3 regions of the Priestia megaterium genome follow, and region 1 is predicted to be linked to each of the others. Evidence: riboswitches for the same ligand, from Rfam matches in the RefSeq annotation. Region 1 holds a riboswitch; each other region holds the start of a gene.

Region 1 (3,280 bases):
AATTAATCAGCAAAAGAAATTAATTTTTGGCTTGGGTTTAGGTATTGTTGTGAAGATAGTATTAAACGTACTGTTGGTTTCAAGCTTAAAAGAAATTGGACCTGTTGTCGCGACGTACGGAGGATATGGTGTATCGGTTATCTATAACTTTTATTTAATTGAAAAATCCATTTCTTACCGAGTTCAATCACTAGGAAAAGCCGCGTTGACTCCTGTTTTATTAGTAAGTGTGATGTCAGCCGCTGTGATTATCGGCAATTATACTTCTCACTATTTTTTAGAAAATAAGCTGTCTGCATCTTCACTTGCGATTAGCACATCTTGTATTTCAATTGCTTTAGGTGCTGCCGTGTATCTAGGACTTGGCGTAAAAACAAGTTTAGGGCAATCTGTTGTGTTAAATAGAAGAAAAAGAATGTAAATGTAAAGGAGAGAAAGGTGTGTCAAAACGATTTTTACTAACCGTAGCGGCTGGAGGATGTATCATAATTTTCGGCGCGCTGCTGCTATTAAATTGGGAAAGAGTGTTTGGCGATTACCGTCCGATTCAAACAGCAACAGCTGTATTCAAGTTAGAGGTGGGAAGTCAAGGTGTAGCAGAGACTACGGATTCAGATGATGCTCTTCACTATATGGTGAAAAAAGGACATTTAGATGAATATATTCAACTGATGAATGAAAAAGGCTATGTGTTAAAAGAAAAAGATATTGATCATAACCGACTTGTTTTTAACGATGGGCAAGAGGATGAGCAAATTTACTACAAGCGCTTTGCAAGGAAGTATACGATGATTGATGGAGAAGGGTAAAGGCCTTCACTTAGAATTACTACATACTAAAATCATTAAAAGAAAACACCACCTTGCGAATAAAAGGTGGTGTTTTTTTGTTAGATTATCTCATCTTAGTTTTGCTCTTGCTACCCCTGTTACGACCATACTCGTAATAAAAATAACTACGATTCCAATGTTGGTCGGGGTATCAAAAAATATTTTTGAAACGGCTAAAGCGATAATAAGCCCAATGGCTATGCCAGATAATTCTTTCATTAATTTCAACATTAACACCTCTTAATAATATCGCTAAGGAAAAGTCTAACATTATTGGTAAAGTGGTTTCAATTAATAACACATTAACCGAAGAAGCATAATAGAATTTATTTGCTACCACTAAATCCTTTCGACAGTCAACAAATTCAGTATAAGCGCTTTGTGAAGAAGTATAGAATGATTCAAGAAATGAGGTAAAGGCTTTAACTTCTATTTTAGTAGACTAAAACCATATAATCCTATCTGTTTTTAAAGTTTTTTTGTATGAAAAAGAAAAATAATATTGACAATTATTAAAAAACTATTAATATTGACTATATTACATAAAACAAATAGCTATTGTTTTCCTTATCAAGAGAGGTGGAGGGACTGGCCCTGTGAAACCCGGCAACCGCTGTCTATGACAGAATGGTGCCAAATCCTTAAGAACAGTATGTTCTTGAAGATGAGGAAGAGACGTTTGGTTAACGAGCTCTTCCTTTATATAAAGGAAGAGCTTTTTTTATATTATAGGGGGAGTAAGTTAAATGAAGAGATTTCTTATTTTAGCAGTTGCGCTTGTACTACTCGTAACTGGCTGTCAGTCAAAAAGCACAAAAAGCAGTGGAAGTGAAGAGAAAGGAAAGAAGCGAATTGCTCTTGTTTTGCCTGAAAAGATTGGAGTTAACCCGTTTTTTCAGCAAATGGATGAGGGAGCAAAACGAGCTGGGAAGAAGTATAACATTGATGTAAAGACAATTGAATCTACAGATCAAGCAGCCATTGAAAGTAATTTGCGTGCTGCCGTAGCAGAAAATTATGACTTGATTATTACATCTTCTTTTGAATCCGAAGATGCGTTGAAAAAAGTAGCTCAAGAAAATCCGCAGCGTCAATTTGCGATTATTGATACAGTGGTTGATTTACCAAATGTAAGAAGCGTTGTATTCCGTGAACAAGAAGCTTCATATTTATTAGGAGCAGCCGCAGGATTGATTACGAAAACGAATAAAGTAGGAATGGTTGCAGCTGATGATATTCCATTATTAAAAAAATGGACGGTAAGCTTTAAAGAAGGACTAGAATCAACAAATCCAAAAGCAGAGTTTTTAGTAAACTATGTTGGAAGCTTCTCTGATCCAGCTAAAGCAAAAGAACTTGCTATTTTACAGGCTTCAAAAGGCGCTGATTTTATCGCTGGAGCATCAGCTGTAGGCGACTTGGGTGTATTTGAAGCAGCAAAAGAAAAAGGTTTTTATACGGCAGGCCAAGATATTGACCGTACGGAAGTAGATCCTGAGCATATCATTTTATCGCAGTTAAAAGGATCTGATGCGGCTGCTTATGAAACGGTAGAAGCACTAGCAAATGACAAATTTAAATCGGGCGTAGTGACATACGGCTTAAAAGAAAAAGGTGTTGGGTTAACGTATGTGACTCAAGACAGCAAGACACCTCTTAATGACTTTGTAGGACAAGATGTAATTGATCAATTAAAAGAAATTAAAGATTCGATTATTGATGGAAAAACAGTGGTAAAAGATCCGTTAGCAAAGTGAGTTGAGAAGAGAAGTCGAGTAAGGCTGGCTTCTCTTTCTTATTTTTGAAAAAAACCTAAAGGGAAAGGAGCAATGAATGGAATGAGTGAGCTGTTGCAGTTAACGAATTTGACGAAGAAATACGGTTCATTTTTAGCAAACGATAACGTGTCTTTTACGCTGAAAAAAGGGGAGGTTCACGCGCTGGTCGGAGAAAACGGTGCTGGTAAAACAACGTTGATGAGGATGCTTTACGGAATGGAAAAGCCGAGTTCAGGAAGTGTTCAGCTGCACGGGAAACCTGTTTCGTTTTCATCTCCTGCGGATGCGATTAAAAACGGAATAGGCATGGTGCATCAGCATTTTATGGTTTTTCCTCATTTTTCAGTGGCTGAAAATATTGTCTTGGGGCATGAGCCAAAGAAAGGTCTCTTTTTCAACAGAAAGCAGGCGAAAGCAGATGTACGGCAATTAACCCAAACTTATCAAATTTCAGTGGATGTTCATAAAAAAGTAAAGCATTGCTCAATTGGGGAACAGCAAAAGATTGAAATTTTAAAAGTGCTGTATCAAGGAGCAGAAATTATTATTTTAGACGAGCCTACCGCCGTTCTTACTCCTCATGAAGTAAAGGAACTATTAAAAACAATCCGGTTTTTGGCTTCTCAAGGAAAAAGCATCATTATTATTACACATAAGCTGCAAGAAGTGATG
Region 2 (3,280 bases), 1.4 Mb from region 1:
CCTTTTTCTCTTGCGCTGAAACGCGTTTCATACTTTATTCTCATTATAAAGTGAAACAGCAATAAGCTAAACCCGTTACAATCATGTTTTTATTCACTTATATAAGGAGGTCATATCATGGGTATTTTATTATTCATTTTATTATGCGGAATTGAAATCGGAGGAGCGGCTTATGCACTTAAACAAAATGAGACACTTTGGAAGGAGCTAGATGAAAAAAAGCCGACTGATTTTTTCAAACAGTAAAAAACCCTTAAAAAGAATGTTCTTTTTAAGGGTTTGATATTACGCAGCTTCTTTAGATGATTTTGATTTTTTATTTAAACGAGGAAAGCCAATTACAATCGCAATGATACCGCAAACCGCTGTTAACATTGGATAGAATGTAAATGGAATAATCTCAATTGGTGAAACTTTAGCAAATCCTGCTGCTAGAAGCATTTGTGCACCGTAAGGGATAAGCCCTTGAACGCTGCATGAAAACAAGTCGAGCAGACTGGCTGATTTACGATTATCAATTGAATACTTATCAGAGATTTCTTTCGCTAACGGACCTGCTGTAATAATTGAAATCGTGTTATTAGCCGTGGCTAAATTAGTTAAACTTACCAATCCAGCGATACTGAATTCTCCGCCTTTTTTTGTTTGAATGCGTCGTGTTAATAAGTTCAATAAGAACTGAATACCGCCGTTATAGCGAATGAGTTCAACCATTCCGCCAATTAAAAGAGATAAAATAATTAATTCCGACATTCCGCCAATACCTTCTGTCACAGTTTTAGCAAGAGAAGAAAGCGTGTAGCTTCCGTCAGCTAATCCAATCAAGCCGGCTAATACAATTCCTCCGGTTAAAATGCTTAATACGTTTGCACCAAATATGGCAGCAACTAGTACGCCGACATAAGGCAAGATTTTAAACCAGCTAAAATCTTTAATTTCTACTGATGACGTATTGCCTAGCGTCATTACAAGTAATAAAACTACCGTAACAATCGCTGCAGGAAGTACGATAAAAAAGTTTACTTTTAATTTATCTGACATATTTGTTTTTTGCGTACGAACTGCTGCAATGGTCGTATCAGAGATTACGGATAAATTATCTCCAAACATTGCACCACCAACAACGGCAGCAATTGCCAATGTAATGGATACATGCGCCTGCTCACTGATTCCTACAGCGATAGGCCCTAATGCAGCAATTGTTCCCATTGACGTTCCCATCGAAATTGAAATGAATGCGCCAATAACAAAGATTCCGACTACCACTAAGCTTTGCGGAAGAACAGACAGAGCTAAGTTTACCGTTGAATCAACAGCTCCCATGCCTTTAGCGACTTGAGAAAAAGCACCTGCTAAAATAAAAATAAGTACCATAATAATGATATCAGGATGCCCTGCTCCTTTAGCAAATCGTTCCACTTTTACATTAAGTGAATCTTTGCGGTTCATAGCCAGCGCCACAATGGCTGCAATGATAATAGCTACTAATACAGGCAGCTTATAAAAATCTCCCGTTATAATTCCTGATCCGACAAACAGGACTAAAAAGACGCCCAGCGGTAACAGCGCCCAGCCGTTTCCTTTTTGTTGTTCCATTCTTAACACCTCTTGTTTACGTAATAAAAAAAGACCTCTTCTTATTGATAAGAAGAGGTCTCTTATTTGTATCATAAGATTACCCTTCTCATCTTCCAAACGAAACATCGTCTGCTGGATTTGGCACCGCACTGCGTACAGCCAGTTGCCGAGACATCGTAGGGCCAGTCCCTCCGTCTCTCTTGATAAGAAGTTTGTAGTTGTTTTAAAAATAGTCTTTCACTACTGTAATCTCTTTTTATTTAATTGTCAAATGCTATTTTAGAAAAATATATAGTGTGAAAATTCTCACATCAATTAGCTACGTCACGTTTTAAAAACGCCACCCATGCTACCCCCATAAAGAAGACAAAGTGTGCAACTAAGATAAAGATTGAAAATGGAATTGTCATTCCGTCAAACATCGTCTTCATTCCGTCCATATACTGCACAAAGTTTGTGTTGGCGAACAGTAAAAATTTCCCCCACCATAGACCAAACTGTGATACTATCCCAGTTACTGCTTTCGCCCCAATACTTACGACAATAGCTAGACTTGAAGCAAGCGCGCTGTTTCTAAATAAAGACGACAGCATAAAAGCAAACGTCATCATCATAAACGTTTCCATATACGCGCTGTCATACGTAAGCGTAATGTTTTTAAGCAGCTGCGCATCTCCTTCTAGACTGGCAAATCCAAAGAACAATGCTCCCCATACAAACGAAAAAAGCAAATAGCTCAGCAAATAATACAAGCTAATTAAAATGAGCGTTATGTACTTGGACGTTAAAATCGTTGAACGTCTAGCAGGGCGAATTAAAAGAAGCTTAATGGTACCCGCTTCAAACTCTTTTGCAACCATTGATCCTCCAACAGCAAGCGCGAAAAATTGAACGAGGATCAGCATGCCTGCACTAAATGACAGGAAATTCAATATGTTGTCTTCCGTTCCTGCGCTGTTTGCTACTTTCTTCATTAAAAGAGCCATACAAAGAGTTAAGATGCCGATTGTAATAAACGTGACTTTTGTACTTCTTTTGTAAAACCATTTCATATGTTCATTTTGAATTAACTTAAGCATGGTGCTCTCCCTCCGTAACGGACATAAACGAATCTTCAAGCGTCTCATAAACAGGAGTGATTCGGTAGACTAAAATATCGCTGTCCACTAATTTTCTATTCACAGCTGGAATTTGTTCTTTCATAATCACTACATCAATACTATCGGATTTTATTGTTACTTGGAATTCTTGAGATAAAAGATCCGCTGCTTGTTGCACGTCAGATACTTCAAATTCTACATACATCCCTTGATCTTGACGATTTGGAGATAGATCTTGAACAGCTTTTAACTCGCCGTTTTGAATAATACCAACGCGGTCACATAATGCTTCCACTTCTTTTAATAAGTGGCTCGCGATTAAAATTGAAATACCTTCTTCCCTGCAGAGGGTTTGTAAATATGTACGAAATTCTCTCATTCCCGCTGGGTCTAGACCATTTGTTGGTTCGTCTAGTAAAAGCAATGCAGGCCTATGTAAAATAGCTTGAGCTACTCCTAAACGCTGTCTCATCCCAAGGGAATACGTCTTCACTTTTGCATGAATGCTGTTTTCAAGCTTTACTAGCGCAATCACTTCATCCAAGCGTTCTGCTGTGATCCCTTCATGCATATTCGCAAAGTGTTTTAAATTTTGATAGCCC
Region 3 (3,280 bases), 2.3 Mb from region 1:
AAACGCAAAAGCTTGTTTGTCATTCAGGGGAAGAAATGATTGAAGCTGTTTAGCGATTCCAAATACATTTCCAATCAATGTAGTAAAAATCTCACCTAACACAACTACCGTAAATAAAACATTCACCCACGCTGAGATATTTTTAACAACGGCACTCATAGGAATATCAAGTTGAAATGAATAAGGCAAATTGGAAAGGGCAAGATGAGTAGAAACAAGCATAAACGTAAGTACACATCCTCCTATTACGGCCCCTTTTTTGATCACGCTCTTATCTTTCACGGAGCTTCCTAATGGAACTAAAACGGCCTGAGCCAAAGCTAGATTTAGGGAAATATATAAAAAGGGACTAACCGCCCACTTCCACTGTGTGACGAGCGTTAAGTCTGGCTTCGTTTGAATCAGTGAGAAATAGCTGACATTTGGCACAAAGATGATAAAAGCAAATGAAAGCATCATCGGCACAACAAGAGAATTAACCATTAAAATACCGTTAATTCCTCTTGCGATAAATATATAAGTTAAAACAATTGTACAAATCATCCCAACAGGAGGCCACAGCCCGAACTGTTCTTTTCCTATTGCCCCCGTACTCGCTAGCATGACTGAAGTTACTCCAAATAAAATGACGATCATTACACCGTTTACCGCTTTTCCAAGTACATCACCAAATAAATATGTATTAAGCTGCTGATAAGAAGAAGCCCCAATTGCGTGCGAAAGCAGCATCATTTTCGAACCTAGCCAAATAAAAAACAAGCCGCTGACCAAAATTCCAACCATTCCAAGTTCCCCGTACTGTGTAAAAAATTGAACAATTTCCTTGCCTGTTGCAAAACCGGCTCCTACAACGGTGCCTACATACGTAGCAGCAACCTGCAGCGTGAGTTTCCACCTTTTCATGCCCATCACCCTTCTACCCTTCATAGTTCACTATATGTAGAAACGGTTAAAAAAAGACGAGCCTTTTATATGTAAATCCTCGCCTCACCCGGTGCTGTTCCTTTTTCGTTTTTTTATTTCCTTCTTGTTTTTTTTCATGAAAACCCTTTATCCCTTAACATAACGGCAGTTTTCAAACAAAATATACGGATATTTTCCCTTTAGCTTTTAAATTTTCCTCAATATTTGCTGGAAATTCACAATTTACTGTTGTATAATTTCTAAAAATCAGATAAATTATTAAATAAGTATTCTTTCTATTTAAAAAAATATGTTTCAATTATATACAATTGATTCTTATCATGAGAGGTGGAGGGACTGGCCCTTTGAAACCTCAGCAACCAGTCGTTAGAGACATGGTGCTAAATCCAGCAAGCAATTTATTGCTTGGAAGATAAGAAGGCGAAAAAAGTCTTCTTCTTAAGAAGACTTTTTCTATTTTATCGGCATATTGCATAAAACGAATCACTCGTGAAATAGAAGCGGAACAATTTAAGGAGGTTTTGACATGGGGTTACTTGAAGATTTAAAGTCTAAAATTTTAATTGGGGATGGTGCCACTGGTACCCTCCTTTACTCACACGGTATTGACAGCTGTTTTGAAGAACTAAACATCACCAAACCAGAAGAGGTTTCTCGTATTCACAGAGCCTATGTAGAAGCTGGTGCAAACGTTATTCAAACAAATACGTACGCTGCTAATTATCAAAAACTTGCCCGTTATGGATTAGAAGATTCAGTCAAAGACATCAATGTTGCTGGTGTAAAATTAGCGAAACAAGCTGCAAACGATCAGGCTTACGTGGTTGGTACACTCGGCGGAATTCGTTCTTTCCAAAAAAATGCTATTAGCTTAGAAGAGGTTAAGCGAAGCATTCGTGAACAAATGTTTTGGCTTTTAAATGAAGGCGTGGATGGCCTTTTATTTGAAACATACTATGATTTCGAAGAATTAAAGACCGTTCTTACACTAGCAAGAAAAGAAACGGATAAGCCTATTATTACCCACGTTTCCCTGCATGATATTGGCGTACTGCAAGATGGGCGTCCTTTAGCAGATGCATTAAAAGAATTAGAAGACTTGGGAGCAGATGTTGTCGGGCTAAACTGCCGTTTAGGTCCTTATCATATGATTCAGTCTCTTGAAGAAGTACCGCTTCCTGATCGTGCTTTCTTATCTGCTTACCCTAATGCCAGCCTTCCGGCGTATGTGGAAGGCAAGCTGGAATATGAAACGAATGAAGACTACTTTGTAGAAAGCGCGCGTTTATTCCGCGAACAAGGGGTTCGCTTAATTGGAGGATGCTGCGGTACAACACCAGCTCACGTACGCGCCATGTCGTCTGCCTTAAAAGACCTGCCTCCGATTACAAGCAAAGTCGTTAAAATGAGACCAGCCGTTACGGTTCAAGAGCGTGAGCAGCAGGATAAACCTCATATGCACGAAATTGTGAAGAAGCGCCGCTCGGTTATCGTCGAGCTGGATCCGCCTAAACAGCTTGGTCCGACGAAATTTTTAGAAGGCGCAAAAGCACTTGATAAAGTCGGCGTAGATGCTATTACATTAGCTGATAATTCTCTTGCCTCACCTCGCATCAGCAACTTGGCAATGGCAACACTGATGCAACAAGAAACAAAAGCACGACCGCTTATTCATATTACCTGTCGCGACCGAAATTTAATTGGACTTCAATCTCATTTAATGGGACTTCATACGCTAGGAATGAATCAAGTGCTTGCAATTACCGGTGATCCGTCAAAAGTTGGCGATTTCCCTGGCGCCACTTCGGTTTATGATTTATCTTCATTTGACTTGATTAGTTTAATCGCTCAGTTTAATGAAGGACTATCTTATTCCGGCAAACCGCTTGGTCAAAAAACCAATTTTTCCATTGCAGCTGCCTTTAACCCAAACGTGCGTCACTTAGACCGAGCCGTTCAGCGCTTGGAAAAGAAAATCGACTGCGGGGCTCACTATTTCATTACTCAGCCTCTCTATTCAACTAAGCAAATTGAAGAGGTATATGAAGCAACCAAACATTTAACAACACCGGTATACATCGGGATCATGCCGTTAACAAGCGCAAGAAATGCTCGATTTATTCACCATGAAGTACCTGGAATTAAATTATCAGAAGATATTCTAGAACGTATGGACGCAACGGGAAATGACCGGATTCGCGGTGAAGTCGAAGGCCTTGCGATTGCAAAAAACTTAATTGATACAGCATATGAGCTATTTGACGGTATTTACTTAATTACGCCGTTTATGCGCTATGAAATGACCGAAATTCTAACACGCTATATTCATGACAAGCAACTCGTTACATCAGAAAGG

The links. A riboswitch is a leader RNA that binds a small molecule or an ion and turns the genes downstream of it on or off. The one in region 1 is predicted to bind S-adenosylmethionine.
Region 2: it holds a riboswitch for S-adenosylmethionine, as region 1 does, so the genes downstream of both, CEQ83_RS10835 (Na+/H+ antiporter NhaC family protein) here and CEQ83_RS18325 (BMP family lipoprotein) in region 1, are expected to answer to the same signal.
Region 3: it holds a riboswitch for S-adenosylmethionine, as region 1 does, so the genes downstream of both, CEQ83_RS06530 (bifunctional homocysteine S-methyltransferase/methylenetetrahydrofolate reductase) here and CEQ83_RS18325 (BMP family lipoprotein) in region 1, are expected to answer to the same signal.

The regions. Positions count from the first base shown of each region.
Region 1 covers NZ_CP023317.1:3,567,632-3,570,911, reverse strand. The annotation lists gene CEQ83_RS18340 (putative polysaccharide biosynthesis protein) at 1-421, shown strand, start outside; gene CEQ83_RS18335 (hypothetical protein) at 441-809, shown strand; gene CEQ83_RS18330 (hypothetical protein) at 900-1,061, opposite strand; SAM riboswitch class I at 1,395-1,501, shown strand; gene CEQ83_RS18325 (BMP family lipoprotein) at 1,577-2,587, shown strand; gene CEQ83_RS18320 (ABC transporter ATP-binding protein) at 2,669-3,280, shown strand, end outside.
Region 2 covers NZ_CP023317.1:2,155,680-2,158,959, reverse strand. The annotation lists gene CEQ83_RS27580 (hypothetical protein) at 118-246, shown strand; gene CEQ83_RS10835 (Na+/H+ antiporter NhaC family protein) at 286-1,596, opposite strand; SAM riboswitch class I at 1,682-1,788, opposite strand; gene CEQ83_RS10830 (ABC transporter permease) at 1,890-2,657, opposite strand; gene CEQ83_RS10825 (ABC transporter ATP-binding protein) at 2,650-3,280, opposite strand, start outside.
Region 3 covers NZ_CP023317.1:1,303,502-1,306,781, reverse strand. The annotation lists gene CEQ83_RS06535 (YkvI family membrane protein) at 1-903, opposite strand, end outside; SAM riboswitch class I at 1,237-1,343, shown strand; gene CEQ83_RS06530 (bifunctional homocysteine S-methyltransferase/methylenetetrahydrofolate reductase) at 1,451-3,280, shown strand, end outside.